DNA from 3 places in the Exiguobacterium sp. s150 genome. Region 1 is predicted to be linked to each of the others. Evidence: predicted binding sites of a transcription regulator. Region 1 holds the regulator's gene; each other region holds the start of a gene.
The links. Region 1 encodes Rex, which represses fermentation and respiration genes when NADH is low (regulators of the CRP and FNR family bind a similar motif). Its sites were predicted from a motif close to TTGTGAAATATTTCACAA; they were not measured.
Positions count from the first base shown of each region.

Region 1 (10,217 bases):
ATTACTTGAAAGACCGAGACGAATTCGCCTCGGTCTGTTTTAGAAACTATTTTCTTTCAAGTAAAACGCAAAGTTCCGATGTTTCCGCTCTTTCGTCGCATAATGGATCCATAGCCACGCGAGCGACTCGAGCTCACGCGCGAGCTTCAAGTGTCTGAGCGTATGGGCATCAAAGCCGATCTTCGCAGCGAGGTCTTGCACGGCCCGGACCGACTCCTGTTCGTCGCCGGCGATGAACATCATCGATTTGTTCGGGTTCTCTAGGTTCTCGACACCCGTCTGGTTGAACGCCTTGACGATGCGGACGTGCGGGGCGAGCTCTTGCAGATGCTCGGCCCCCGATTTTCCTTCCGGCCGCTCGATGGCGTCAAACTCTTTAGCGATCGGATTCGTCACGTCGATGACGATTTTGTCGTCTAAGTCACGTAGCGATTGAATCAAGTCGACGGCGGCCGCGAACGGCGTCGTCAATAAGAGGATTTGCGCGTTCGACGCCACGTCTTGGAGCGACATCGTCCCCTCGCGCTCCGAACGCGTCCCATACAACACTTCATATCCGACGTCCTCGAACTTGCGTCCGAGCGTCCGACCGACTTTCCCTGCTCCTAATATCCCAATCTTCATATACAACTCCCCTTCACAGTTCTTCGTCTGTCCGTGTCACCGTGCCACCGAGTTCGGCGGCGAGCCCATCGAGCACCGAATGATCAAACTCCTCCCCGATACCCATCACACCGGTCTGTCCCGGCTCGATGTTGCCGACGGTCCGTTTGAACGTCTCTTGAATGCTTTGGACGTGCTTCAAATCTTTCGTCCCGCCAATGAGTCCGCCCGTTAGCGTCCCGAATAAAATCCCGAACGGTCCTCCGAGAATCCCGACGGCCATTCCAATCAAGGCACCTTTCGTCGACTTGTTCGTCGATGTCAGTTGGACGGCATCTTCGAACGAGAACGCCCCATTGTCTTCACGCTTGATGACGACGAGCTGTTCGAACCCGATTAGCCCTTCGGCGTGATACTTCTTCAACTTACTGAACGCTTGATACGAGACCGACTCCTCTGGAAACGTGAACGTGACGATGTGGTACGACTGCTTTTCCTTCTTCGCCATATCGGCTCCTCCTTTTAAAGGACCAGGTGACACATGCTTTCTCTTAACCCTTCCCCGGCTTCAGACGAAAAAAAACCTGTGACAATCGTACACGGCCAGCAGGTTTACATGGTAAAATTTACATAAAATATGTGAGATAGGAGCCACGCCTATGCAACGTCCGCTTCGAAAATCTGCCACGAACCGCTCACTCTCGGGTGTGTGTGGCGGCATCGCTGAATACTTTGACTTGTCTCCGCTCGGTGTACGTCTGCTCTTTTTAATCGTGCCGGGGAACGTCCTCATCTACATGATTCTCGCCAACTCGATGAAGGACGCTCCACGCTACCTATAAAAAAACTCGGAAGCCGCGGCTCCCGAGTTTTTTTATGCGTTGACTTTATCTTTCATCGCCGCGAGCGCCCCACTGTTGATGAAGTGCCATGGCTTGTTGTAGTGCGGTTGGAAGAAGAAGTCGACATAGGCGAGCTCTTCGACCGTCATCTCGTTTTGGATGGCGAGCGACAACGTGTTGACCGCTTGCGTCATGTCCGCTTTCGAGAGCACTTGTCCGCCGACGACACGATGTGTGCCGACCTCGTAGACAAGCTTGAACTGGACTTTTTCAGCCGTCGGCATGAATTCAGGACGATAGGCGTCCTCGACGACGACGCTCTCGACGTCGAGGCCGAACAAGGCGGCCGCTTCTTCCGTGAGACCTGACGAGGCGATATTCCAATCGTAGAGGCGAAGACCTGAAGTCCCTTGCGTCCCTTGATAACGGACACGCGGTGCGATCAAGTTCTCGGCGACGAGCGTCCCCATGCGGACGGCGTTCGTCGCGAGCGGGATGTAGGCGTGCGTGCGCGCCGGGTTGTAGTAGACGGCACAGCTGTCCCCTGCTGCGAAGACGTCCGGGTTGCTCGTGCGCATATATTCGTCGACGATGATGGCGCCGTTGCCAAGCATGTCGACTTGGCCTTCGAGGAGGCCCGTGTTCGGACGGAACCCGACACAGAGGATGACGAGGTCGGCCTCGAACTCGCCTTTATCGGTCACGACGTGCGTGACGTTTCCGTCTGTCCCACGGAACGCTTCGACCGTCTGGCCGAGCTCGAGGTCGATTCCTCGTGCCGTCATATCCGCTTCAAGTTGGTCGGTGAACGACTTGTCAAGATACTTGTTCAAGATGCGGTCGGCACTATCGATGAACGTGACGTGTTTGCCGTACACTTCGAACGCCTCGACGAGTTCGACACCGATATAACCGGCACCGATGACGGCGATGTTCGTCGCGTCTTTTGCCCGCTCGATGATGCGTTGGGCGTGGCCATAGTTTTTGCAGAGCTCAATCCCAGTCATCTCGATGCCAGGAAGCGTCGGGACGATCGGCCATGAACCAGTCGTGACGATCAAACGATCGAACGTGTCATACACTTCTTCCCCGGTGTCGAGGTTTTTCGCATGGACCGTCTTCGCTTCCGTGTCGATATTCAACACGTCGTGCTTCATGCGCATTGTCGCACCGAGTTCTTCGAGCTCAGTCGGTGACGCGTAGAAGAGCTCTTCCGCACGTTTGACGACACCGCCGACGTGGAGGGCGATCCCACATGAGAGGAAGCTGACGTTGTCGTTCCGCTCATACACCGTGATGTCGAGATTGTCGTGCTTGGCGAGTAATCCTTTGACTGCTGCTGTTCCTGCGTGTGTACATCCGATGACTGCGATTTTCATATGGTTGTCTCTCCTTTGAGTGTTAGGCAAGTTAGTGTTTGTGATAAATATCACATTTACTTTCTGAAATTAGTGTACTATTTCACAAGACAGTTTGACAATACCTTTGCTCAACTTTTCACGTAATTATGTCGAAAATTTGAACGCTCGTTGTGACACGAAAAAACCATCCTGTGATCAGGATGGTCAAGAGGATAGGCGTCGCTGTTTGACCCAAAGATAGGTGGCGACGCCGATATAAAGAATGAGCCCGAAGGCGTATAGACTGAATCCGATCAAGCTCCATCCCATCCCGTCCCAGCCACGGATGAAGACGAGACCAATCAAGAACAGTGTATAGCCGATTCCCCCGAGAAAGAGCGGAAACGTCAGTCTTCGCTTACGTGACGACCGTAAAAAATGAAGTGCGCAGATAAGTAAGGCCGTCGTCAAGACGCCGACTGCGATGAGCGCATCCCCGTAATATTCCCACATGACCTGTCCTCCCTGAATCGTTGATGGTCTCCTTATCTTACCACGGTGACGTCACACTTACTCGTTCAAAAAAAGCATCGCGTCCAAGAACGCGATGCTCACTTCTCATTCATCTGTTTCATCAAATCCATCTGTTCTTTCACTTGCGCTTCCTTCTCACGTCTGAGCACCCCGCGATACGTGACGCGTGAAATCGACAAGCTGATTTCATACAGGAAGAAGAGCGGTAGCGACACCATGAGGTGCGACGTCAAGTCAGGTGGCGTGATGAACGCCGCGATGACGAACAACGCGAAGTAGGCGTACTTCCGAATCTTTGATAAGAAAGACGGCGTCACGACCCCGATACGCGTCAAAAACATCGTCACGACCGGCAGTTGGAACAAGAGGCCGAACGGGATCGTGAGTTGCAAGAGGAACGTGAAGTAGTTCGACGCCCCGATGATTTGCGTCAGCCCGAGGTCTTGCCCGAGGTTCGTCGAGATGTCGAGGACGAGCGGGAACAACCAATAGTAGGCGAACGCGAGACCGACGAGGAACAAGATGAAGATGATTGGGATATAGGCGAGCGTCCCTCTCCGCTCTTTCGGATGCAGACCAGGTGCGACAAACGCCCACAGTTGATACAGTAGAAACGGACTGGCCGCGACGAGACCGATGACGAGCGCCAAATTCAAATAAATCATGAGCGGGTCCGCGACCCCAAAGGCGTTCAGCTCTAGTCCTCGTTCGACGAGGTCCGCCTGTAGATAGGCGAGCACGTATTTGACACTCGGCAAAGCGGCCAAAAAGAAGGCAAAGACGACAAATGCCGACAGCATCAGTCGTCTCCGCAGCTCTGTCAAGTGGTCGGACAGCGCCCGCTCTTGATCAGGTTGATGGTTCATGATTACTGCTCTTTCTTCTCAGAATCTTTCTTGTCTTTTTCATCATGTTCGTTCATCATACCGCTCGTGGCATTTTTGAATTCACGGAGCGTCTGGCCGGCCGCACGGCCGAACTCAGGCAACTTCTTCGGCCCGAAGATGATGAGCGCGATAATCGCGATAATGAAGAGACTTGCTCCCCCCGGAATCCCGACGACGAGTGACGATGCTAGTAATTCCATTATTGATGGACCCCCTCAGCAGATGGATAGTGTTGCATAAAGTAAATGAGCGACTGGAGTTCGATCGACAAGTCGATATGATGGACGCGGACCGTGTCCGGCACCGTAAGTCGAGCCGGCGTGAAGTTCAAAATCCCTTTGATGCCAAAGCGGACCAAGTCATCGGCGACCGGCTGCGCATAGGCGGACGGGACCGTGAGGATGGCGACATCGATTTTGTTTTGCTTCATGATCTGTTCCATCTCATCGACGTGATGAATCGGGACACCGGACATCGTCGTGCCGACTTTTGTCTCATCTGCATCGAACCCGACGACGATATGTGTGTTATTGTTTTTAAGGAAGTTATAGTTGACGAAAGCTGTCCCGAGATGACCGACCCCGACCAAGGCGACGTTCGTGATTTCGTCCTGGTTCAACGTCTTTCGGAAAAAGTCTAACAGATACTGTACGTTATAGCCATATCCCTTTTTACCGAGCGCACCGAAGTACGAAAAGTCGCGGCGAATCGTCGCCGAATCGACCTTGACCGCCTCACTCAGTTCGGCAGAAGAGACACGTTGTTTGCCTGATGAATGCAGGCTTTGGATAAACCGATAATATAGTGGCAACCGTTTGGCTGTCGCTTGCGGAATCTTTGGTTCGTTTTGACTCAACGGAAAGAGCCTCCTTTTTACGACACGTTACACACGAATCTGATTTCATACACCTTGATTGTAAACGAATTCACATGACCACTCAACGAATATACCTGAAAAGACTAAAAAATACAGTATACTAAATACAGAGAAAGGGGTTTTTTCACTTGATCCTATTGCAAGTCAACAACTTATCGAAATCATTCGGCGTCGAGCCGATTTTAGAGAACGTCAAACTCGAGATTCAAGAAGGTGAACGTGTCGCCCTCGTCGGCCGGAACGGTGCCGGCAAGTCGACGCTCCTCAAAGTCATCGCCGGGGAATATAACTACGACTCAGGCGACATCATGAAGCCAAAAGACGTCACGATCGGCTACCTCGCCCAAGACTCCGGGCTAGAATCGAGCGAGACGATCTGGAACGAAATGCTCACCGTCTTCACCGATTTAATCGAGCAAGAACAAACGCTCCGACGGATGGAGCAAGACATGGGCAGTGAACGCATCTTGAACGATGCGGACGCCTATGAACGGCTCCTCGCCGCGTATGACGAGGAACAACATACGTTCAAGGATCGGGGCGGCTATCAATATGAAGCGACGATTCGCTCGGTGCTACACGGGATGCGGTTCTATCCGGACGACTTCGAGCGTCAAATCGACACGCTTTCGGGTGGGCAACGAACGCGTCTCGCCTTGGCGAAGATGCTCCTCCAGAGCCCGGACCTCCTCATCTTGGACGAGCCGACGAACCACTTGGACATCGAGACGCTCGCGTGGCTCGAGAAGTACTTGAGCGGCTATAAAGGCGCCGTCCTCATCGTCTCCCACGACCGCTACTTCCTCGACCGGGTCGTCTCGGTCGTCTATGAGCTGTCGCGTCATCGGAGCCGTCGCTTCGTCGGCAACTATACGAAGTACCTCGAACAAAAAGCCGCCATCTATGAGCAAGAGAAGAAGCAGTTCGAGTCACAACAAGAAGAGATCGCCAAGATGCAAGACTTCATCCAACGTAACATCGCCCGCGCGACGACGACGAAGCGTGCCCAGAGCGTCCGGAAGCGACTCGAGAAGGTCGACCGGATGGATGCACCGGACGGCGACGAACGCAGCGCCGTCCTCTCGTTCACGATCAAACGCCAGAGCGGGAATGATGTGTTGAGCGGAAGCGACCTCGCCATCGGCTATGAGGAACCAATCGCTCAAAACCTGCGCTTCCAGCTGCAGCGCGGCGAATCGGTCGCCCTCGTCGGCCCGAACGGGGTCGGCAAGTCGACGCTTTTGAAAGTGTTGACGAAACAACAGCCGGCGCTCACCGGCGACATCCGTTACGGTACCGGCGTCGAGATCGGCTACTACGACCAGGAGCAACAGAATCTGTCTGATAAGAACCGCGTCATCGACGAGATTTGGAACGACTGGCCGCTCATGCGCGAGCAAGACGTACGGAGCCTGCTCGGCCAGTTCCTCTTCAGTGGGGACGACGTCATGAAACGTGTCCACGAACTGTCAGGCGGTGAACGGGCCCGCTTGACGCTCGCAAAGCTGAAGCTCGAGCAGCCGAACTTGCTCATCTTGGACGAGCCGACGAACCACTTGGACCTCGACTCGAAGATGATTCTCGAGAACGCGCTCCTCGACTATCCCGGCACCATCCTGTTCGTCTCGCACGATCGGTACTTCATCGACCGGCTCGCCACGCGGGTCCTCGAGATCACGCCGAACGGGATCGACGAGTACCTCGGTGATTACTCGTACTACGTCGAGAAGAAAGAAGAACTCGAAGAACTGGCCCGGCTCGCACGCGTTGAGACGAAACAAGTCGTCGTCAAAAAGCAACGGGCCGACAAGGAACAACAACGTGAGGAGCGTCGAATGAAACAGCGCATCGAAGAGATCGAGCTCACGATTGAACAGCACGAGGCGCGCCTCGAAGAGATTGAACAGCTCCTTTGCGAGCCGGACGTCTTCAACGACTTCGCGCGGGCACAGGAGCTATCGAGCGAGTCCGACGCGACGAAAGAGTCAATCACGGCACTGTATGCGGAATGGGAGGAGCTCCATTCATGATGCGGTCCCGTGCGCTGCGGATCGACTGGTTGCATGCGTTTTTGACCGGTCTCGCCTTCATCGTGCCGACCGGGACTGAATTCGTGTCCGAGCTCATCCGTGGAGAATCGACGATCGTCCCGACAATCGTGTTTTACTTCTTGCCCGTCGTCATCGGCTTCATCATCCAGACGTGGAGCGGCATCTTCATCAGTCTCCTGAGTGGATTGCTCATGAGCACGCTCTTCATCCGCCTCGTCGTCTGGCCGGTCGACGTGACGGTGCATAGCTTTTATGCACCCGGGTCGGTCTGGTTCCACTTCTATCAAACGACACTGTTCATGTGGGTGCTCGCGCTCCTCGTTTTCATCGTGAGCCGCGTGAATATGTGGTATAAACAGAAAAAACATCGTCCAGAAGCATGAAAAAGGGAAGCGTTCTCCTCGAATGGAGTCCGCTTCCCTTTTTGTTTAGAAATAACGCAGTGGCAAGAAGCCGCGCGTATGGAAGTCGAGTTTCGTGCCGTCTTCGGTGATGAAGAAGACGTATTCGTTCGTGTCGACGTCACGGACGAACACTTTGTAAAATGTCATCGCTTCTTCCCGGTTCGTCACGTAGCGTGCTTCATGGGTCGAGATGACTTGGGCGAACAGCTGTTGCTCATCGAACTCGGCGATGAGCGATTCGAACTGCGCCGCCTCTTCCTCGGTCGCCTCGCGTCCCGGGAAAAGTTCGTAGTAGGCGTCGCTCGCCTTCGGTTGAATCCCTAAGTTGCGATCGACGACGAGGACGCTCTCGATGTCTTGGTCGTCCATGTTCTTATACCCATACAGCGCTTCGACGAGCGTGTTCTCGCCCGTGACCCGGCTGATGCCTTCAAGCGATTCGGCCCCGGTGAGCGAACGCACACGCGTCGCTTCCGGCACGATTTCTTCTTGATAGGCGATATTATAGGCGCGGATAATCTCTCGTACTTGCAAAAACGTCGCGACGACGAGCAGTACGACGAGCCCGCCAATGATGATGCGTTTCGTCATGTCTCTATTTCCCCCTAGACTGTCATGCTCTCTTCTAAGGATAACCCAGGAACCGCATTCATCGCTAGTGTATCGCGCTTCCCGCGCACATACGCGTGATGTCCCGCGACCCCAATCATGCCGGCGTTGTCCCCACAAAGCGCGAGCGGCGGGATGACGAGGCGGATGCCTTCTTGGTCAGCCGCTGCCTGTAGCGCGGCCCGCAGGCCACGGTTGGCCGCGACACCACCGGCGACGAGGAGTTGTTTCGCACCTTTCTCGTTCACGGCACGAATCGCCTTCTCGACGAGCACTTCGACGACACTCGCTTGGAAGCTTGCCGCCAAGTTCTCCGGGATAATCGTCTCGCCCCGTTGCTCGGCGTTATGCACGGCGTTGATGACCGATGACTTCAGCCCGCTGAAACTAAAATCGAAGCTGCCTGGCTCGAGTCGGACGCGTGGGAACTTGTACGTGTCTTCCCCGCTCGCCGCGAGACGGTCGATGGCCGGTCCGCCTGGATAAGGGAGGCTCAGCGTCCGGGCGACTTTGTCGTACGCCTCACCGGCCGCATCGTCACGCGTCTCACCGATGACTTCGAAGACGCCATGTTCTGGCATATAGACGAGCTCGGTATGACCACCTGAGACGACGAGGCAGACGAGCGGAAAGTCCATCTCTTCGACGAGGTCGTTCGCATAAATATGCCCGGCGATATGGTGCACCCCGATGAGCGGTTTGTTGTGGGCGAACGCGAGCGCTTTAGCGGCACTGATGCCGACGAGGAGCGCTCCGACGAGTCCAGGACCTTGCGTGACCGCGACGGCGTCGACGTCTTGCATCGTCACACCGGCTTCATTGAGGGCATCGTCGATGACGTACGTGATTCGCTCGACGTGATGGCGCGAGGCAACCTCGGGCACGACGCCGCCGAACCGTTTATGGCTTTCAATCTGTGACGAGACGACGTTTGATAAGAGTGTCTTGCCGTCCTTCACGAGGGCGACCGACGTCTCATCACAGCTCGACTCGATCGCCAAGATGAGTGATGTGTTCATTCGGTTTCACTTCCTAACTTCGCCCAGTAAATCAAGGCGTCTTCATTGTTGTCTTGATAGTAGCGTTTGCGACGACCGGCGCACTCGAAGCCGAACTGCTCGTACAGCTTCTGAGCGCCGACGTTCGAGACACGCACCTCGAGCGTGAGCGCGGCGAGCGATTGCGCACGGGCGTACGTGACGAGCGCGTGAAGTAGCTGGTTTCCGACACCCTGTCCCCGATATTCCGGTAAGACGGCGATGTTCGTGATGTGTCCCTCGTCAACGATTTTCCATACCCCGGCAAAGCCGATGACACGACGATCATGAACGGCGACGAAATAGATGGCTTGCTCGTTTCGAAGCATCTCATTCATGAACGCTTCTTTCGTCCACGGAATCGCGAACGAGGCTTCTTCAACGGCCGTCACTTCTTCGACGTCAAGCCACGTCATGCGGCGGATGGTGATGTCAGCCATGATTTTGTCCCTCGAGCCATTTCGCCTCCGCCTCAGCGAGACGCAAATATTCCGGCTCAAACGCGTGGACGTCCGATGTCTCTTCTCCGAGTGCAACGAGATCGCTCGCGCGTCCATAGCAGTGGGCGGCTGGCGCTTCTGTATAGGAATAGTTTGCTAAGACGTCTCGGAACGGTTCGACGTCACCGACAACGACGAACTCCCCTTTCATATGTGTCTCGAGCCATGTCTCGACGGACGCATGCGTATCTGGGGTGAGTGGTTCATTATGCTGGTAATGTCCGATATAGGCGTTCCCGCGTCGTGCGTCGATGAGCGACACGACTGGGCGTTCTGTGTTCGGGGCTGCCGCCATGAGACGGAGGGCCGAGACGCCGACGAGCGGGATGTGGAGCGTATAGGCGAGCGTCTTTGCCGTCGTCACCCCGATGCGGATGCCCGTGTACGAGCCCGGTCCGGTCGTGACGATGACGCGCTCAAGTTCAGCTGGTGTCCATTTGACGGCTGCCATGAGCTGCTCAATCATCGGCATGAGCGTGACGGCGTGGTTCTTCGATACCATGACCGTTGCCTCGGCTTGAATCGTGCCATTT
Region 1 covers NZ_JACSMC010000014.1:4,157-14,373, reverse strand. Annotated here, with positions in the region: gene KNP76_RS08460 (NADPH-dependent F420 reductase) at 40-624, opposite strand; gene KNP76_RS08455 (hypothetical protein) at 638-1,111, opposite strand; gene KNP76_RS08450 (PspC domain-containing protein) at 1,263-1,445, shown strand; gene KNP76_RS08445 (FAD-dependent oxidoreductase) at 1,478-2,824, opposite strand; gene KNP76_RS08440 (YesK family protein) at 3,011-3,298, opposite strand; gene tatC (twin-arginine translocase subunit TatC) at 3,397-4,185, opposite strand; gene tatA (twin-arginine translocase TatA/TatE family subunit) at 4,188-4,406, opposite strand; gene KNP76_RS08425 (redox-sensing transcriptional repressor Rex) at 4,406-5,062, opposite strand; gene KNP76_RS08420 (ABC-F family ATP-binding cassette domain-containing protein) at 5,212-7,113, shown strand; gene KNP76_RS08415 (hypothetical protein) at 7,110-7,517, shown strand; gene KNP76_RS08410 (hypothetical protein) at 7,563-8,129, opposite strand; gene tsaD (tRNA (adenosine(37)-N6)-threonylcarbamoyltransferase complex transferase subunit TsaD) at 8,144-9,166, opposite strand; gene rimI (ribosomal protein S18-alanine N-acetyltransferase) at 9,163-9,624, opposite strand; gene tsaB (tRNA (adenosine(37)-N6)-threonylcarbamoyltransferase complex dimerization subunit type 1 TsaB) at 9,617-10,217, opposite strand, start outside.

Region 2 (10,217 bases), on a different contig from region 1:
AGACAATCAACGACTTGTCTTACCCGCTCTCACGTGAGATTTACACGTACGTTAACAACGCGTCATTGAACGAAAAACCACAAGTTGCAGCGTTCGCACGATTCTTGAACGAGAACGCGGCCGAGTTGTCGGAAGAAGTTGGCTACGTCGGAATGGAACAGGCACGTTACGACGAGAACGCCGGTATCATCGACGAGCTCGCCGGAGAATAAGTAGGCAATCGGTGGAAGGCGAGAGTCGATCTCGCCTTCTCGCCGTGCTTTCTAGTATGAAGAGGTAGGGAGCGATACACGAGATGAATCAACCAAACAAAGATTTTTCGATTCGAGAGATGATCGAATCCAATAAACAAAAAAAATACAGTACGACGAACGTATTTGATAAAGTCATGCCGTTCTTACTATTCTTGAGCGCATTCGTGTCGGTCGTTACGACCATCGGCATCGCCTTGACGCTCGGATTTGAACTGTTCAAGTTTTTCGAACGTGTCCCGGTCAGCGAGTTCCTCGGATCGACCGAATGGTATCCGCTAAGTGCCGATCCACGCTTTGGCGTCTGGGCGCTCGTCGCCGGTACGTTGAAGATCACCGTCATCGCGATGATCGTCGCGGTACCGCTCGGCCTTGCTTCTGCGGTTTATTTAAGTGAGTACGCCTCGGAACGGGCACGTACGATTTTAAAGCCAATCCTTGAAGTACTCGCAGGGGTTCCGACCATCGTCTTTGGATTCTTCGCCTTGTCATTTGTCACGCCAATCTTGCAGGCGCTCATTCCGGGCTTAAAGATTTATAACGCCCTCAGCCCAGGGATTGTCGTCGGAATCATGATTATCCCGATGATTGCCTCGATTTCGGAAGACGCGATGAGCGCCGTACCGAAAAAGATTCGTGACGGTGCGCTCGGACTCGGTGCGACGCGACTTGAAGTGGCCGTAAAAATCGTTATGCCAGCCGCCCTCTCAGGTATCATCGCCTCGATCGTGCTCGGTATGAGCCGTGCCATCGGGGAGACGATGATCGTAACAATCGCCGGTGGATCGCAGCCGAACTTCGAGTTCAACCCGCTCAACGCGATTCAAACGATGACCGCTTATATCGTCCAAATCGCCAAAGGTGACGCCGGATATGGCACGATTGAATATTACAGTATCTATGCGGTCGGTGCGTTATTGTTCGTCTTCACGCTCGTGATGAACTTGTTCGCCAACTGGGTGACGCGCCGCTTCAGAGAGGAGTACTAATATGGCATTGCCGAACAGTGAGTTCAAGAATGGAAAGAACTATATCGACCATGAGACGGTTTCCCGTCGCATCAAGAGTCGGTTACGATTAAATGAGATTTTTAAATATGTATTTTTGGCGGGTCTCGTGTTCGCCTTACTCGTCTTGTCGACGCTCATCTATGACGTCGTGACAAAAGGTGGCGGTTGGGTCAACCTCGACTTCCTACGGAACTTCCCGTCACGCCGTGCGGCCCAGGCCGGCCTCTACCCGGCGTTGATTGGTACGCTTTGGCTCATGATGCTCATCGTACCGATGGTGTTCATCGTCGGGGTCGGTGCAGCGATTTATCTAGAAGAATACGCCCCTAAAAATCGGGTCACGTCGTTCATCGAAGTGAACATCTCGAACTTGGCCGGTGTCCCGTCAATCGTCTTCGGTTTGCTCGGTCTCACGTTCTTTGTCCGGACGGCGGGCTTTGGGAACTCGGTCTTGACCGGGGCGTTGACGCTCGGGCTGATGAGTTTACCGATCGTCATCGTCGCGTCGCAAGAAGCGCTACGTTCCGTCAAGATGGAACTACGTCACGCCTCGCTCGCGCTCGGTGCCTCGAAGTGGCAAACGACGTTCAACGTCGTGTTGCCGTCGGCACTCCCAGGGATCATCACCGGTATCATTTTGGCCGTGTCCCGTGCAATCGGTGAGACGGCACCGCTGATCATGATTGGGGCGGCGACGTTCATTTCAACGACACCGAACAATATTTTCTCTGACTTCACGGCACTGCCGATTCAAATCTATAACTGGACGAGCCGTCCGCAAGCTGAATTCCAAAACTTGGCCGCAGCCGGAATCATCGTCTTGATGACCGTGCTCATCACGATGAACTCGGCCGCAATCTATATCCGGAACAAGTATACGAACCGACATTGATGTCGAAGCAGTAACGAGGAGGACTCTCGAGATGATGAAACAAAAAGAACAAAAAGGAGCTCACAACGTGAACACTACGACGATTCAACCGACTGAGACGGTGATGCAAAAGGACAGCGCCTACGTCGTGAATAACCTCAACTTATGGTATGGGGACGACCAAGCGTTAATCGACGTCAACCTAGACATTAAAAAGAATGAAGTGACGGCCATCATCGGCCCGTCCGGTTGCGGGAAATCGACGTTCATTAAAACGTTGAACCGGATGGTCGAGCTCATCCCGTCTGTTCGGACGAACGGGGAGATTCTATATCATGGCCGCAACATCTTCGATCGCGACTATCGGGTCGAAGACCTCCGTACATCGGTCGGAATGGTGTTCCAACAGCCGAACCCGTTCCCGAAGTCGGTCTATGACAACGTCGCTTACGGGCCACGGACACACGGCATCAAAAACAAGAAAGTACTCGATGAGATTGTCGAACGTTCGCTCCGAGGAGCAGCGATTTGGGACGAAGTGAAGGATCGCTTGAACGAGAACGCCTACGGTCTCTCAGGCGGTCAGCAACAGCGTCTCTGTATTGCCCGGACACTCGCGATTGAACCGGACGTCATCCTCATGGACGAACCAACGTCGGCACTCGACCCGATTTCGACACTCAAAGTCGAAGAGCTCGTCCAAGAGTTGAAAGAAAAGTATTCAATCATCATCGTCACGCACAACATGCAACAAGCGGCGCGCGTGTCAGACAAGACGGCATTCTTTTTGAACGGGGAAGTCGTCGAATTCGATGCGACCGACAAAATCTTCTCGAATCCAACGGACAAGCGGACTGAAGATTACATCTCAGGCCGGTTCGGTTAAAAAGGGGAGACAAACATGGCACAAAATCGCACATTTTTTGATACGAAGTTGATTGATTTAGAAGACAAAGTAGTGAAGCTCGCCAATCTGACGATGCGTCAGACGGCGACGGCAATCGAGGTGCTTGAAAAACACGACCTCACGCTCGCCCAGACCGTCATCGACAACGACAATGAGCTCGATGACCTCGAACTTGAAATCAATGATGAGGCCATCCTACTGATTGCGAAGCAACAACCGGTCGCGACCGATCTTCGTCGCTTGATCGTCACGATGAAGTCGGCGACCGACCTTGAGCGCATCGCGGATTACGCGACGAACATCGCGAAAGCCGTCACACGCATTGAGCACGTCCCGTACGTCCTCGATATCCGACCGCTCAAACAGATGGCCGAACAATTGATCGATATGCTTGAACTCGCGACACGCGCCTATCGCAAAGGGGAAGTGAGCCGGGTCCGTGAATTGAACGAGATGGATAAGGTGATTGATGACTTGAATTTGCAGGTCATCAAACAATACATCGGTAATCTTCCGAACATGACGGTCGGCACGAACGATGTTTATGAGTTTTCGAACATTGCTCGCTACCTTGAACGGATGGGTGACCACGTCACCAATTTCGGAGAACATTTGATATTCCTTGAAAAAGGGAAACATTATGATTTAAATCAGTGACAAAAGTGGTAAAGGACAACAGACATGTTGTTCTTTACTTTTTTTGTGCAGGAAATCACGGAACAAAGACGAATAGTAAACTACATGCATTTTTTTTAGGAAGGGAGCCACATATAGATGGAAGAGAAAATCGTGTCCTTGAAGGAAAAAGGGCTTACGTTAAAACAGATTGCAGAACAATTAGACATGCCAATCGGAAAAGTCCAATATGCTTGGCGAAAATGGCGTGCCCAACATGGGGACGTCACAGCAGCTACGGCCGCACCGACACGAAAGGCCGAAGGGAAGAAACAGATGAAATCTAGCAAGAAGGCAACTAAATCAAAATCAACGAAGCAAGTCGCGTCATCGCTTCAGTCCAATGCATCACATCACTCACCGCTCCTTGAACAGGCACCAGAAGGGTATTGGAAGCTTCCTGACCGTTATGATGCCGATTTGATGCATGCTGTGGTCCAATCACCAAATTCGGTGTACGTCTTTTGGGAAGTATCGGACGCCGTGAAAGAGACGCTTGCGATGCAATTTATGCGCCCGTGGGAAGATTTGCCGAAAGCGTTCCGTATTTTAGATGTCACGCTCCTCGACTATACGAGCGGGCACGCGAACCGTTCATACACGTTCGAGTTGCCGGAAATGACGAATAGCTGGTTCGTGCGTCCGCTCGACCCGAACACGACATACGTGTTCGAGTTTGGTATCCGGACGATGGAAGGCGAATTCTTACCGCTCGTGGCCACGACTCCGCTCGACACACCTCGGACAGAACCGGCTGGAGTCGGGCGATTCGCCGAACCGGTCCGTCGTTGGCAATACGGTGAAGTCGAATCACCGGAACTACTCGACACGTTACCTAAATACGCTGCATACCGATTCGTGCGCTAAGGAGGACTTTTTAGATGAAACCAGGTTATTTTTCACTCGTCCTTCATGCCCACCTTCCGTACGTCCGGCATGAAGAAGAACATCGTTTAGAAGAGAGATGGGTGTACGAAGCCATCTCCGAGACATATATCCCGATTTTATGGCAAGTCGATCGCTTAAAGCGGCCGCTCAATTGGACGGTCAGTATCTCACCGCCAGTCGTGGAGATGCTCGCCGACCCGCTCGTCCAAGACCGATACGTCGCCCATTTAGATGAGATGCTCGAACTGATTGCGCTTGAACTGTCCGGGGAACGAAGCGAGGCGGAAGTCGGCACGCTCCATTTCTACGAGCGTCGCTACCAAGATTTGAAGAACACGTTCCTGCATTGGGATAAAAACTTGAACCAGGCGTTCCGTACATATCGTGAGCACGGATACATCGACATGGTGACGTGTACGGCGACACATGGTTTCAACCCGCATCTGTTCACCGACCAAGCCGCCCGAACCGAGATTCGCAGTGGTCTGAACTGCTTCGAGCGTCATTACGGATTCCGTCCGACCGGCATTTGGTTGCCAGAATGTGCCTACACGCCTGGAGTCGATCGCATCTTGTACGAGGAAGGGGTACGCTATACGTTCGTCGATGAACACGCCCTCCTTGATGCCGACCCGACACCGAGCAAAGGCATCGGGGCACCGGTCTATTCACCGCATGGGGTGGCGCTCTTCCCACGCGACCAAATCATCTCCGGTAAAATTTGGAGTTCGATGATCGGATACCCGGGTCACCCGGACTATCGTGAATTTTATCGCGACCTCGCCTATGACCGCGATTGGGATTACATCCAGTCGTTCATGCATCCGGAAGGGATCCGGTTCGATACCGGCTTGAAGATGCATCGCATCACCGGCGATACAGACGAGAAAGATTATTACGTCCGTGATTGGGCGGAACATCAAATCGCAAACCATGCGACCGACTTCGCCGAGACGCTCGAAGCGCATCTCGAGGCGCACGGTGCTCAAACGTTCCCACCGTTTCTCGTCACGGCACCATTTGACGCGGAGCTGTTCGGGCACTGGTGGTTCGAAGGACCTGAGTTTTTAGGGCAAGTCGCAGAGCGGCTTGAACAGTTCGGGATTGAGACGATCACGCCGGCGTTGTTCCTCGAACGTCATTTCCAAGACCTTGAGACGGTCCACGTATCGATGAACACGTGGGGACGTAAAGGCTATGGGGACGTCTGGATCAACGAGCGCAACGAATGGATGTTACGGCACCTTCACATGATGGAAACGCAACTCGTCAAAGACGTGGCCGATTATCGAGGTACGTCACCGCTCGCCGACCGCGCACTGAAACAATTGATTCGGCATTATGTGCTTGCCGTCTCGAGCGACTGGGCGTTCATCTTGGACGGACAGACGACGGCACAGTATGCAGCGGATCGTTTCCGTGAACATACCCGCCTCTTCGCTGAACTTGAGACTGCCCTCTATGAGAATAAGCTGACAGACGAGGTGCTCGACGCACACTTCCGTGCGTATCCGTTCTTGCAGGACGAAGACCTTGAAGTCGACACGTTCCTCTCGCCACACGACTACTATGTGACGAAAGAACGTGAGGCGGAAGCTGACGCGATTCTCGTCTTGACTCCAGAATATACGGGCAACGTCGTCGGTGGCCTCGGACAACGCGTCGTCGAAGAAGTGGAGGCGCGAGCGAAACAAGGTGAAACGATGTATGTCCTTACCCCTTATAAAGAAGGGTTGCTCGAGTACGAACGTCATGACAACGTCCACGTCTATCGCGTCCGCTTGACGAGCCCGTTTTTAGAGCATGTGATGAATCAAGTCGCCGCACAAAACGTCGGTTACGTGAAGCTCGTCCATGAACTCGTTAACGCGGTCCGTTTCAAAGCCGTTCATCATTTTGATTGGATGACGATTCCGGCGGCACGTTCACTTGCGAAATCGCTGGCTGTTCCGTTATACTCAACTATGTTGTCATTTGAAACGACGCGCAATCCCCATGGTCATGGTGGCTTGTTCGATGCGATTCATCGAATTGAGAACAGTGTCCTTGCCGAGGCGGACACCGTCTATGTCGGTGCCGACGTCTCAATCGATGAGCTCGCTTCGCGCTATGCGGTCAAAGATAACGTCACAAACTGCTTGTCGCTCGATGCTTCGCCGTACAAGCAGAACGTTTGAAAAAGTACGTGAAAACACCTTGCTTTTTCAATAAAAAATTGGTAGGATAATTGAGTATGCTTAGACTGTAAAGCAAAAGCACTTGATACAACATCAGTAAGATGGGAGTGAACGAAATGCGCGTTAAAATCACACTAGCTTGCACAGAAACAGGCGATCGCACGTACATCACGAAGAAAAACAAACGTAACAACCCTGAGCGCCTCGAATTGCGCAAATACAACCCACGTCTCCGCCGTCACACGCTTTATCGCGAAGTGAAATAATGAGACTGGCCGTCACTCATGTGGCGGCCTTTTTTTTCGAAAGGAGCGAGTGATATGGATGCGAAACAAGCACTCAGACGAGCGGTACATGCTCGGATTGCTGAATTAGCTAATCGCGATGAGGCCGATGCCGCCATCGTACATAACGTGATGAGACTACCGGAGTGGATCGAGGCGAAGGCGGTTGCCCTGACCCTCTCGTTCGGACTTGAGGTCAACACACGGCCATTGATTGAAGCAGCTTGGCAGGCAGGAAAAACGGTACTCGTGCCGAAAGTAACGACAGAGGGGCTCACGTTCCATCGAATCGAGTCTTATGATGACCTCGAACCTGGGGTCATGGGGATATTAGAGCCGACGACCCAACAAGTCGACGGTGACGTCGACTTATGCGTCGTCCCGGGGCGTGTGTTCAACCGCTCTGGCTACCGAATCGGATGGGGCGGGGGATATTACGACCGCTTTCTGGCGTCGTATGCCGGCCGAACGCTATCCCTTGCCTACAGTGTCCAAGTGTTAGACGACATACCAATTGAAGCGCATGACATTCCGGTCGGAGTGATCGTGTCGGAAAGGGAATTGATTCGATGTTAGCCATATTTCTCGTAACCTGCTTGGTCGCCTATGCCGGATACCGGCTGAAGTCGCTCACGTTATCCGGTGCCGTATTGACAGTCGTAACGGGGACGGTGATTGGCTATGGTTTCGGCTGGTTCGGTCTCTATTTACTAGGCGTGTTCTTCTCGACATCTTCGCTCGCCTCGAAGTATCGTGCCGTCGACAAGGCGCCGGTCGATGAAATCGTTGAAAAATCCGGTCCCCGTGACTACGTCCAAGTGCTCGCAAACGGCGGAATTGGCATGTTAACCGCGCTCGCGATGGCATACACGTCGAACGAGGCATGGCTCTATGCCTACATTGTTTCGATTGCCGCAGCGACGAGTGACACGTGGGGCTCTGAGTTCGGTGTGCTCGCAAAGCGAAAGCCGCGCTCCATCCTCACGTTTCGACCGGTCGAACCGGGGACGAGCGGCGGTGTGTCACTATATGGGACGGTCATGTCGATTGTTGGAGCCGCCACAATCGTGTTGGCGACCTATCCGTTTATGACGCTCGATTTCGAAGTGACGCTCGCGTTAATCGCACTCGGGTTGATTGGTAGCGTCGTGGATACGTTGCTCGGCGCGACCGTCCAACGGAAGTACCGATGCCGGGTATGTGGAAAGCAGACCGAGAAGCAGACGCACCACGGAGAAGCGACCGAATACGTCAAAGGTTGGCATTGGCTCGGAAACGATGCGGTCAACTTCGCTTCGATTACGGCCGCCGCCTTGATTTGTTTTTTCGTCTTCGGATAAGGGTAGTACAGTGAATGAAGATGTTTCAAACGAATGTGAATTTCGTCACAATATCGCCAAAGTGAAAACGGTTTCTATTGTAGTGAGTATTTGTGAATGATGTTACAATCTTTATGTAACAGATATTACTAAAACATGAAACAGATTGTTCGAAGGGTGGAGAATCAACATGGAAACATTAAATCATGCAAAAGTAACACGCGTCGCGCTCGTCGGTGCCGGTGCAGTCGGTGCGAGCTTCGCATACCAATTGACGACAGCGAGCCTTTGTGAAGAACTCGTAATCATCGATATTAACAAAGCCAAAGCAGAAGGGGAAGCCATGGATTTGAATCACGGCGTCTCGTTCGCTTCTTCACCGATGCGTGTATGGGCCGGGGATTATGCGGACTGTGGGGCGGCAGATATCGTCGTGATCACGGCAGGGGCACCGCAAAAGCCGGGTGAAACGCGTCTTGACCTCGTCGAGAAGAACGCGAAAATCATGAAGTCGATGATTGGGGAAATCATGGCATCAGGATTTGACGGGATAATCATCATCGCATCGAACCCGGTCGACATCATGACCCACTTGGCATGGAAATATTCTGGACTTCCGAAACATCGCGTCTTCGGATCAGGCACGGTGCTCGACACGTCACGTCTCCGTTACATGCTCGGTGATTACTTCAACGTCGACCCGCGCAACTGTCACGCGTACATCATGGGTGAGCACGGGGACACGGAGTTCGCGGCATGGAGTAACGCCCGAATCTACGGCAAGTCGATCGAGCAGTTGCTTGAAGAGAACGACGAATACACGTGGGAAGACCTTGAAGATATCTATGTCAACGTCCGTGATGCGGCTTATCATATCATCGAGCGTAAAGGCGCGACGTATTATGCGATTGGTCTCGGACTGCTTCGCCTCGTCAAAGCAGTGCTTCGGAACGAGAACACGCTTCTCACGGTCGGGGCCTACTTGGACGGTGAGTACGGTCTACATGACATTCATATCGGCGTCCCGGCCATCATCAACCGCCAAGGGGTGCGCCAAGTCGTCGAAATCGAATTGTCTGAAGAAGAGAAACAAAAGATGCACCATTCAGCAGACGTCTTGATGAAGACGATGCAGCCCGTGCTATAAGTGAACGAGAGAGTGCAGCCGGCTTCATGCCGGCTGTTTTTTTGACGGGCATATAAGGGAGGTCTCCTTTTTGTCGCCGCTTCTGAATTGGATTACAATTATAGGGAAGGGAGGGGATTTCAGATGACGAGCTCATTTTGGGAAGACATCTATCAGAACGTGTTGGCGGGGGGGCGCGTCGAAGGGATCCTCGAGCCGTCTCGGGCGCTACTCTTGTTTGACACGAAAGCGGGAGACGTCTATCACCTGTACATAAGGACCGATAAGGCGTGGGCTAACCACGTCGGGATGGACATCGAGGCGATTATGAATTCGTTCCGCCTTGCCCGTCTAGGGAAGAGTAAGTTACGCATCCATCTGTATGGGGAGCCGCTCGTCGACGAAGAGCGAGTCGCGTCGCTCACGTTCAAGATTCCGGCGAAAGTGACGATTGAGCGGCATATCACGTCAGAAGACATCGGGGAGGCCGACTATCGTCCGCTCGCGCTCGCGCTTGATCAGGAGCGCAAAGCGGAATTGAAACGACGGTTTGCGTTTGGGAAGCCGCAGGCGGTGTATGTATTTATGTTTGTGACGTTTTTCATCATGTGGCTTGCCGAGTCGGTCGGGTCGACGCTCGACCCGAACACGCTCATTCGATTCGGGGCGAAAGTGAATCCGTTGATTGACGAAGGGGAGTGGTGGCGTC
Region 2 covers NZ_JACSMC010000015.1:42,044-52,260, reverse strand. Annotated here, with positions in the region: gene KNP76_RS09035 (PstS family phosphate ABC transporter substrate-binding protein) at 1-212, shown strand, start outside; gene pstC (phosphate ABC transporter permease subunit PstC) at 296-1,240, shown strand; gene pstA (phosphate ABC transporter permease PstA) at 1,242-2,153, shown strand; gene pstB (phosphate ABC transporter ATP-binding protein PstB) at 2,257-3,018, shown strand; gene phoU (phosphate signaling complex protein PhoU) at 3,034-3,696, shown strand; gene KNP76_RS09010 (DUF4912 domain-containing protein) at 3,814-4,581, shown strand; gene KNP76_RS09005 (1,4-alpha-glucan branching protein domain-containing protein) at 4,596-6,779, shown strand; gene rpmG (50S ribosomal protein L33) at 6,881-7,045, shown strand; gene KNP76_RS08995 (5-formyltetrahydrofolate cyclo-ligase) at 7,100-7,639, shown strand; gene KNP76_RS08990 (DUF92 domain-containing protein) at 7,633-8,403, shown strand; gene KNP76_RS08985 (L-lactate dehydrogenase) at 8,573-9,529, shown strand; gene KNP76_RS08980 (rhomboid family intramembrane serine protease) at 9,653-10,217, shown strand, end outside.
Region 2: the regulator Rex is predicted to act here: its motif matches at 8,437-8,454, upstream of KNP76_RS08985 (L-lactate dehydrogenase).

Region 3 (10,217 bases), on a different contig from region 1:
ACCGGATGATTGTCCATAACGGTGAGATCAACACGTTACGCGGCAACATCGATGCGATGCGCGCCCGAGAAGGGGTGACGGAGACCGACCTGTACGAGAACGTCGAGCGACTATTCCCGGTTTTGCAAGAAGAAGGGAGCGACTCGTCGATGCTCGACAACGCGTTCGAGTTCTTCACACGGACGGGACGTTCAATCGCCCACACGGCGATGATGCTCATCCCGGAGCCGTTCATCGAAGGCACGATCGATCGCTACAAACGCGACTTTTATCAATATCACTCGTCAATCATGGAGCCATGGGACGGCCCGACCGGGGTCGTGTTCACGGACGGCCGGCAAATCGGCGCCATCCTCGATCGGAACGGGCTCCGGCCGATGCGCTACATCGAGACGGCAGACGGCGAGTTGATTTTGTCATCCGAGAGCGGCGTCATCCCGGTTCAAGCCGAAAACGTGGTCAAGAAAGAACGGTTGCGCCCAGGGCAACTGCTCTTGATTGACTTGGAATCGAAACGACTCATCCCGGACGCAGAAATCAAACAGACGATTGCGCGCGCCGAGCCGTATGGCAAATGGTTGAAGCAGATGAAGACGGTCGAGGACGGGGCTGTCGTCGAGCCCCCTGTCGACGATTTGCAGCGCAAACAACGTGCCTTCGGCTATACGAAAGAAGACATCGAGCAGTATATGGTACCGCTCATCAATGAAAAGAAGGATCCAATCGGGTCGATGGGACATGACCAACCTGTCGCTGTCCTGTCTGAGCGGTCGCGCTCGTTGTTCCACTATTTCAAACAACACTTCGCGCAAGTGACGAACCCGCCGATTGACGCCCTGCGGGAAAAAATCGTGACCGCGACGTTCACATGGCTTGGCCCGCAATCGAACCCGGTCCATACCGGCCGTGGCCATGCCCGCCGCGTCTGGCTCGCACATCCGATTTTAGATGCGTCCCGGCTTGTAGGCATCGAGAAAGAGCTGCGCGTGAGCCGTGTCGATGCGACGTATGCGAGCGGTTTAGAGGCGTCCTTGGAAGCGTTATTCGAGCGCGTCGAGGCCAAAGTCCGGGATGGTGCGGAAGTCATCGTCTTATCGGACCGCGGTACGAACGCCGAGCGAATCGCCATGCCGGCGCTCCTCGTCATGAGCGCCGTCCATCAACGACTCATCCGTTCGAACTTACGGGCGTCCTGTAGCCTCGTCAGCGAGAGCGGCGAGTTACGTGAAGTCCATCAAGCGGCAGCACTGATCGGTTATGGCGCGGACGCGGTCTATCCTTATCTCGCCTACGCGACGATTGACGAAGCAATCCGTTCGAACCAACTCAGCCACTCATTCGATGAAGCGGTGCGTCGTTATCAAGCGGCCACCGTCGACGGAATCGTGAAAGTCATGTCGAAGATGGGGATCTCGACCGTACAAAGTTATCGTGGGGCCCAAATCTTTGAAGCGGTCGGGTTAGACCGGGGCCTTGTGGAGACGCATTTCCGGGGAACGACGTCACAACTGTCGGGAATCGGGTTTGAGGCAATCGAAGCAGAAGGCCGGGCACAACACGTGGCGGCCTATGACCGGGACCGCCCACTCGACGCAGGGGCTGACTTCCAGTGGCGCGCCGACGGGGAAGAGCATGCGTTCAACCCGAAGACGATTCACTTGCTGCAGCGTGCCTGCCGTGAGAATGAACGACGTTACTATGATGCATACGTCCGTCTCCATGAGTCTTCCGGGCAGTTCTTAAGACAGTTGTTCAGCTTCACGGAGCGACAACCCGTCCCGCTCGAAGAAGTCGAATCGGTCGCCTCTATCGTCAGTCGGTTCAAGACCGGGGCGATGTCGTTCGGTTCCTTGTCGAAGGAAGCGCATGAGACGCTCGCCATCGCGATGAACCGAATCGGGGCAAAGAGTAACTCGGGTGAAGGCGGCGAGGACCGCAACCGGTTCGTCCCGGATGAGGATGGGTCGGAACGAGTCAGTCGCATCAAGCAAGTGGCGAGCGGCCGTTTCGGCGTAACGGCCGAGTACCTGTATCACGCCGATGAGATTCAAATCAAGATGGCCCAAGGCGCCAAACCCGGCGAAGGCGGTCAACTCCCAGGCAACAAAGTGTACCCATGGGTGGCCGAGGTCCGTGGCTCCGTTCCTGGGGTCGGTCTCATCTCGCCACCCCCGCACCATGACATCTACTCGATCGAAGATTTGGCGCAACTCATCTTCGACTTGAAGCACGTCAACCCGAACGCGAAGATTAGCGTCAAGCTCGTCTCAAAATCGGGTGTCGGCACGATTGCGGCCGGTGTCGCCAAGGCAAACGCCGATACGATCGTCATTTCAGGCTATGATGGCGGTACGGGCGCTTCGCCACGGACGTCGATTAAACATACCGGTCTCCCGTGGGAGCTTGGCCTCCTTGAGACGCACCAGACCCTCGCCTTGAACGGGCTCCGTGGCCGCGTCACCCTTGAGACGGATGGGAAGCTCATGACCGGTCGCGACATCGTGCTCGCTGCCATCTTCGGCGCTGAGGAGTATGCGTTCGCGACGGCTCCGCTCGTCGTCCTCGGTTGCATCATGATGCGTGCTTGTCACTTGGACACGTGCCCGGTCGGTGTCGCGACGCAAGACCCGGCCCTCCGTGCGAAGTTCATGGGGAAACCAGAACATGTCGTCAACTTGATGACGTTCCTCGCCGAAGACGTCCGCGAGATTTTGGCGTCGCTCGGCGCGCGCACGCTCGATGAAGTGATCGGGCGGACGGATCTTCTCGAAGAGAGCGAATGGAAACAAACGCATGCGAAAGCGTCATCACTCGACTTACACCCGATGATCGCCATGCCGACGCCGCTTCCGGAGAAGGAAGAGCTGCCGCATCCGGCGTTCAAATCGTATGACCACCGAAAATTGATGCCGGCCGTGTCACGTTCCATCAAATCGGGCCAACCGACGTTCTTCGTCGGCCGAATCCGAAATACGGACCGGGCCGTCGGGACGATGCTCGGCTCGGAACTGACGCGGGTGCACGGGAACGTCGGACTGCCCGAGGACACGATATCGATTCGCTTGAGCGGGTCGGCCGGGCAGAGCCTCGGCGCGTTCTTGCCGAAAGGAATCACCATCTCGGTCATCGGTGACGCGAACGACTACGTCGGCAAAGGGTTGAGCGGCGGGAAAATCGCCCTCATCGCTGAAAAGCATGCCCCGTTTGACGAGAGCGAGCAAGTCATCGCCGGGAACGTCTGCCTGTACGGGGCGACGAGCGGGATGGCGTTCTTCAACGGTCATGCCGGTGAACGCTTCGCCGTCCGTAACTCTGGCGCCGTCGCGGTCACGGAAGGGGTCGGTGACCACGGTTGCGAATACATGACCGGGGGGACGGTCGTCGTCCTCGGTCAGGTCGGCCGCAACTTTGGAGCCGGTATGTCGGGCGGGGTCGCCTATTTGTATGGCGATCAAGACTACGACGAGCTCGTCAACCACGAACTCGTGGCGGTCGACTCGTTGACGGATCAAGACGCCGAAGAAATTTATTCGCTGCTCGAGCTTCATCAGTTCCACACCGACAGTGTCAAGGCGCGGTTGATTCTCGACTCGTTTGAGAACGAGCTGAGCCGTTTCGTCAAAGTCGTGCCAAGAGATTATGCGAACGTCCTCGATGTGATGCGTCAGCTCGAAATGACGCGACCTGAATTGAGCGAGGCCGACCGGGCATTAGAACTGTTCCGAGTCGTCACAGAAGGAGGGGCAGTATGAGACACAACTTTTTAAGCATTCCGCGTGAGACACTCCCAGAACGGGGTGTCAAGGACCGGATTCACGATTATGGGGAATATGCGTCACGGATGGAAGACGGTCCGATCGTCAAGCAAGCCGAGCGTTGTATGGACTGCGGCACACCGTTTTGTCATGTCGGCGATCTGATTGGCCAAGAGACGATCGGCTGCCCGATTCACAACTTGATCCCGGAATGGAACAGACTCGTGAGCGACCAGGATTTCTTCCGTGCTTACGAGCGCTTGATGGAGACGAACAACTTCCCGGAGTTCACGGGTCGGGTCTGTCCGGCGCCTTGTGAAGGGTCGTGTACGCTCGGCATCAGTGAAGACCCGGTTGCGATCAAGTCAATCGAACGGACGATTATCGACCGCGCCTTCGAACAAGGATGGGTCAAGCCTCGTCACCTGCGTCAGCGTACCGGGTATCGCGTCGCCATCATCGGGAGCGGTCCGGCCGGTCTCGCTGCGGCCGACCAGTTGAACCAGCTCGGCCATACGGTCACCGTGCTCGAGAAAGCCGATGAAATCGGCGGCCTCTTGTATTACGGCATCCCGAACATGAAGCTCGACAAAGGCGTTGTCCGACGTCGCGTCGACTTGCTCGAGGCGGAAGGGATTCGATTCAAGACAGGCGTCAACGTCGGGGAAGACGTGACGGTCGAGGCGCTCCGGGGCGAGTATGACGCCGTCATCTTAGCTACCGGTGCCCAAAAGCAACGAACGCTCGGCATCGACGGGGACGACGCTTCAGGAATCGAACTGGCGATGGACTACTTGACCGCTTCGACGAAACAGTTGAACGGAAAAGATTTAGACCCACGCCATGACGCAGGAGGGAAGCATGTCATCGTCATCGGTGGCGGCGACACGGGAGCGGACTGCGTCGCGACGGCCATCCGTCAAGGCGCGGCATCGGTCACGCAGTTCGGGAAACACCCGGAGAAAGGGCTATACCGGTCGCCGGAACGGCCATGGCCGCTCCAGCCGGATACGCTGTCGACCGATTACGCGTACGCCGAGGCAATCGGACAATACGAGGCGGACCCGCGCACGTACTTGATTCGCTCGAATCAGATTGTGACCGAAGGCGACAAGGTCGTCGGCATCGAGACGGAACGGATGGAGAAAATCGTCAAACCCGACGGTCACGCTACGTTCTTCGTCGTCGAAGGGTCAGAGAAGACGTACCCGGCCGATCTCGTCCTCGTCGCCATCGGCTTCGAGCGACCAGAGCCGGAACTGAGAAAACTCGGGGTCGAGTCAAAACGTGATTACGTCACGGACGTTGACGGCGTATTCGTCGCCGGTGACGCCCGGCGCGGTCAAAGCCTGATCGTGTGGGCGATCCGTGAAGGGCGTGAAGTGGCAGAAAAGGTCGACGCCTACTTGGAAACTTGTCAAACGGAGCTAAAAACTTCATCATAAAAAGGAGCGACGCCAAGCGTCGCTCCTTATCTTTTTGTCACAGGAGGAAAGCGATGATTACAGAGATCCTCATGTATACAGGATTTTGGTTTTTGCTCGTGCTCGTCTTACTCGGGACGATCTATGCACGGCGCAATCGAAAGTGATTACAACACCATCGCCGCAATCAGTCCGAAAACGATGAGCGGGATGTTGTAGTGTAAGAACGTCGGCCACACCGTCTCGCGGAGGTGGTCGTGTTGACCGTCGGCGTTCAAGCCGCTCGTCGGGCCGAGCGTCGAGTCGCTCGCCGGACTACCGGCGTCACCGAGCGCGCCGGCCGTCCCGATGATGGCGATCGTCGCCTCGACCGAGAAGCCATATTGGATGCACAGCGGGACGAAGATGGCCGCGATGATTGGGATCGTCGAGAAACTCGAGCCGATTCCGAGCGTGATGACGAGTCCGACGAGCAACATGACGAGCGCTGCGAGGAACTGCGAATCGCCCATGAGCCCAGACGCACCGTTGACGAGGGGCTCGATCGCCCCTGTCTCACGAATGACGGCCGCGAAGCCGCTTGCCGCGATCATGACGAACCCGATGAACGCCATCATGCGCATGCCGCTCGTGAAGATGTCATCGGCTTCAGACCAAGGAATTAACCGGAGCACGCTCAAGAACACGAGACCGGTCACGGCCGAGGCAATCATCGAGTCGGTCTGCAACTGGACGACGAGGACGACGAGAACGACAGCGAGTGTTAATCCGATCTTCAACGGGCTCAATTGACGCAACTCGTAATCTTTCGGGCCGAGTGCGATCGTCTCGTAGTCGCGCGGCTTCCGATAGTGGATGAAGGCGGCGATGAGACCGAATACCATACCGAGAGCCGGGATGGCCATGATGCCGACAATATTGACGTCGCCGACGGCCATCCCGTTCGTCTCGACGTTCGGCAGCAAGATTTCATTCAAATAAATGCCTCCGAAGCCGACAGGCAAGAGCATATACGGCGTGACGAGTCCGAACGTGAGAATGGTCGCCACGAGGCGTCGGTCGAGCTTCAACTCGTTAAATAAGACGAGTAAAGGCGGGACGACGATTGGGATGAATGCGATGTGAATCGGCAAGACGTTTTGTGAGCTGATCGCGAGTAAAAGGAGGAGCGACAGCAAGAGCGCCTTGACGAACAAGACGTTCTTCCCGGTGACGTCACGACCGGACATGGCGATCAACCGTTCGGCCAAGACGTCCGGGAGTCCCGTCTTCGAGAGACCGACGGCGAACGCACCGAGGAGCGCGTAGCTGAGCGCGATGGACGCGCCACCGCCGAGTCCGTCGCTAAACGCGGTGAGCGTATCGTTGAAGCCAAGCCCTCCGACGAGCCCTCCGACTATGGCGGCTAAGATGAGCGATAAGACAATGTGCACGCGACTGATGGCGAGCGCGAATAAAACGATGACTGCTAATAAGACAGCGTTCATAAAAGACAACACCTTTCTTCAAAACTCTTTCTCTTATTATCACTTTAATATGATAAAGACTTTTGAAATTTAACATATGAGACCATGCTTGTCAAATCAAGTGTTGAAAAAAGCGATAACTCCGAAAAGTTATCGCTGGCTCGTCATAATTCGACGTTGTGATATACCTGGCGCACGTCCTCGAGGTCTTCGAGCACGTCAAGGAGCTTCTCGAACTGCTCTTTCGACGCGTCGTCCAGGGTGATCTCATTTTGTGGGAGCATCGTCAGTTCGGCGACTTCGAACGAGTCGATACCGGCTGATTTGAATGCGGTTTGGACGGCGTGGAACGCTTCCGGCTCAGCATAGACGATGACCGTGTCTTCTTCTTCAAGCACGTCACGCACGTCAAGGTCATGTTCCATCATGAGTTCGAGCACGTCGTCCGCACTCATGCCAGAGACGCCGATGACGGCCGTGGCATCGAACATGTAGGCGACCGAACCGCTCACGCCCATATTGCCGCCGTTCTTCCCGAACGCGGCACGGACTTCAGACGCCGTCCGGTTGACGTTGTTCGTAAGCGTGTCGACGATCACCATCGAGCCGTTCGGACCGAATCCTTCATAGCGCAACTCGTCAAAGTTCTCTTCGTCGCCACCTTTCGCCTTGTCGATGGCGCGGTCAATGATGGCACGCGGGACGTTGTACGTCTTCGCGCGCTCGACGACGAACTTGAGCGCTTGATTCAGTTCAGGATCTGGCTCGCCTTGGCGGGCGACGATGTAGATCTCCCGACCGAACTTCGCATAAATCCGGCTCGTGTTGGCGTCTTTTGACGCCTTTTTCTCTTTGATGTTGTTCCATTTACGACCCATTGCATGTCATCTCTCTTTCCATAGTTCGATTGATTCACTGTCGATTATATAAGAAGCGCGGGACATTGACGAGTAAAAATCATCCCTCGCTCTTGTCCATCTTCTCGACAATCTTGGTCAGTGTCTTCAAGCTATCAATCAATCGTGCGGTCTCGTCCTCATCTAAAAAGGCGAGGCGATCTTCGAACAGGCGGCGGAAGGAATCGCGTCGTTCCCGAAGGACCTGTTCGCCTTTCTCGGTCAATTGATTCCAGATGACGCGGCGGTCACGCTCGTCCGGCACGCGGGTGATGTATCCTTCATCGACGAGTTTCGTGATGAGCGGCGTCACGTTCGGTGGGGCAATTGATAACGTCTCGCTAATGTGTCCGTTTGTGACGGCACCCTCGTCTTCAATCAACATCAATAGATGAAAATGAGAGAAGTTCAAGTTCGGGATTTGGGGCAAGTCCGAGCGGCGAAGTAATTTTCTACGAATCAATGGGATCAGTTTAACGAACTGATCGGCTGCATCTTGTCTAGGCATAGGTCTATTCACTTCCTAATCAGGTTCTACTTCCCATTATACACGAGTGGGGGACGGCTTGGACGACCAATCCTCATTCCGTGACATTTTGCACAGCGCTTTCGTCGCATCGTGGACATAACTTTTGTAAGCGTTTACATATCGTCTGTACCTTATTTTCATGAAAACGAATTAGATTTTACTGAGCATCATCTGAAAAAGCAATCCCTATCCTCATTCTTCTAAAAAATCTTGTGAAATAGTTCACATTGTTGTCACGCACAAAATCGGAAAATCGGTGTATTCTATGAATGTGAAGGAAAGCACAAACTCTTCTTGAACTAACTGATTGCCCCGTGCTCTCCATCAAGTCAGACTTATCAGCTCTCATTCATGAGGAGGAAACCAACATGGCAGTTAAAGAGAAAGCAATAGTAGAGACATCAGCAGAACAGATGGTCGACACGCTCGTCACACAAGCGCATAAAGCGCTCGATACGTTGATGACGTTCGACCAAGAGAAGATCGATGCGATCGTTCAAGCGATGGCGCTCGCCGGACTCGAACAGCACGTCGCTCTCGCAAAACATGCATATGAAGAAACAGGTCGTGGTGTATTTGAAGACAAGATGATCAAAAATATCTTCGCGACAGAATATATTTACAACTCGCTCCGTGGCGAGAAGACGGTCGGCGTCATCGAAGACGACGAGCAAAACGGCATCACGTACATCGCCGAGCCGGTCGGTGTCGTCGCTGGGGTCACACCGGTGACGAACCCGACGTCAACGACGATGTTTAAAGCAATCATCGCCATCAAGACGCGTAACCCGATCATCTTCGGTTTCCACCCGTCGGCACAACAGTGTTCAAGCGAAGCGGCACGCATCCTTCGTGATGCAGCCATCGAAGCTGGCGCACCGGAACACTTGATTCAATGGGTCGAAAAACCGTCACTCGACGCGACGAAAGCACTCATGAACCACCCAGGCGTCGCCATGGTCCTCGCAACAGGTGGATCGGCGATGGTGAAATCGGCTTACTCGACTGGTAAACCGGCCCTCGGTGTCGGACCAGGTAACGTACCTGCTTATATCGACAAAACGGCAAAAGTGAAACGTGCCATCTCGGACGTTATCTTGTCGAAAACGTTCGATAACGGTATGATCTGTGCGTCTGAACAAGCGATTATCGTCGACCAAGAAGTGTATGAAGAAGTGAAAGCGGAAATGACGGCACTCGGCTGCTACTTCTGCTCACCAGAAGAGAAAGCGAAACTCGAGACACTCGTCATCAAAACAGACTCATGTGCGGTCAACCCGGAAATCGTCGGGAAACCAGCAGCCTGGATCGCCGAGAAAGCTGGACTCAGCGTTCCGGCCGACACGAAGATCTTAATCGCCGAACTCGAGACGGTCGGTGCGACAGAACTTCTCTCACATGAAAAATTAAGCCCGGTGCTCGGTGCCTATAAAGTTCAATCGCGTGAAGAAGGGTTCGCCATCGCTGAGAAGATGCTTGAAATCGGCGGCCTCGGTCATACGGCAGCGATTCACTCGACAGACGAGGACGCCATTATCGCGTTCGGACTCCGGATGAAAGCTTGCCGCATCATCGTCAACTCGCCAACGGCACACGGCGGGATCGGTGACCTCTATAACGAAATGACACCGTCGCTCACGCTCGGTTGTGGGTCGTACGGGAAAAACTCCGTCTCTGAGAACGTGACGGCGAAACATCTACTCAACGTGAAAAAGGTGGCGAGACGTCGCGTGAACATGCAATGGTTTAAAGTCCCTGAAAAGATTTACTTTGAGAAAAACTCAGTCCAGTACCTTCAATCGCTCACATCGAAAAAACGGGCGATGATCGTCACGGATGAAATGATGGTCAAACTCGGATTTGCCGATAAAGTCGTCAAAAACTTGCCTGCTGGCGTCGAGTACCGCATCTTCGACCAAGTCGAGCCAGACCCATCCGTTGAGACGGTCATGCGCGGTGCTGAAGCGATGCGTCACTTCCAACCAGATATGATTATCGCGCTCGGTGGCGGTTCGCCGATGGATGCCGCGAAAGGCATGTGGCTCTTCTACGAACGCCCAGAAGAGAAGTTCTCGAACCTTCGCCAAAAATTCATGGATATCCGCAAACGGACGTACAAGTTCCCGACGCTCGGCAACAAGTCGATG
Region 3 covers NZ_JACSMC010000026.1:26,129-36,345, forward strand. Annotated here, with positions in the region: gene gltB (glutamate synthase large subunit) at 1-3,752, shown strand, start outside; gene KNP76_RS11855 (glutamate synthase subunit beta) at 3,749-5,200, shown strand; gene KNP76_RS11860 (Na+/H+ antiporter family protein) at 5,347-6,666, opposite strand; gene KNP76_RS11865 (YebC/PmpR family DNA-binding transcriptional regulator) at 6,810-7,523, opposite strand; gene KNP76_RS11870 (MarR family winged helix-turn-helix transcriptional regulator) at 7,603-8,049, opposite strand; gene adhE (bifunctional acetaldehyde-CoA/alcohol dehydrogenase) at 8,439-10,217, shown strand, end outside.
Region 3: the regulator Rex is predicted to act here: its motif matches at 8,281-8,298, upstream of adhE (bifunctional acetaldehyde-CoA/alcohol dehydrogenase).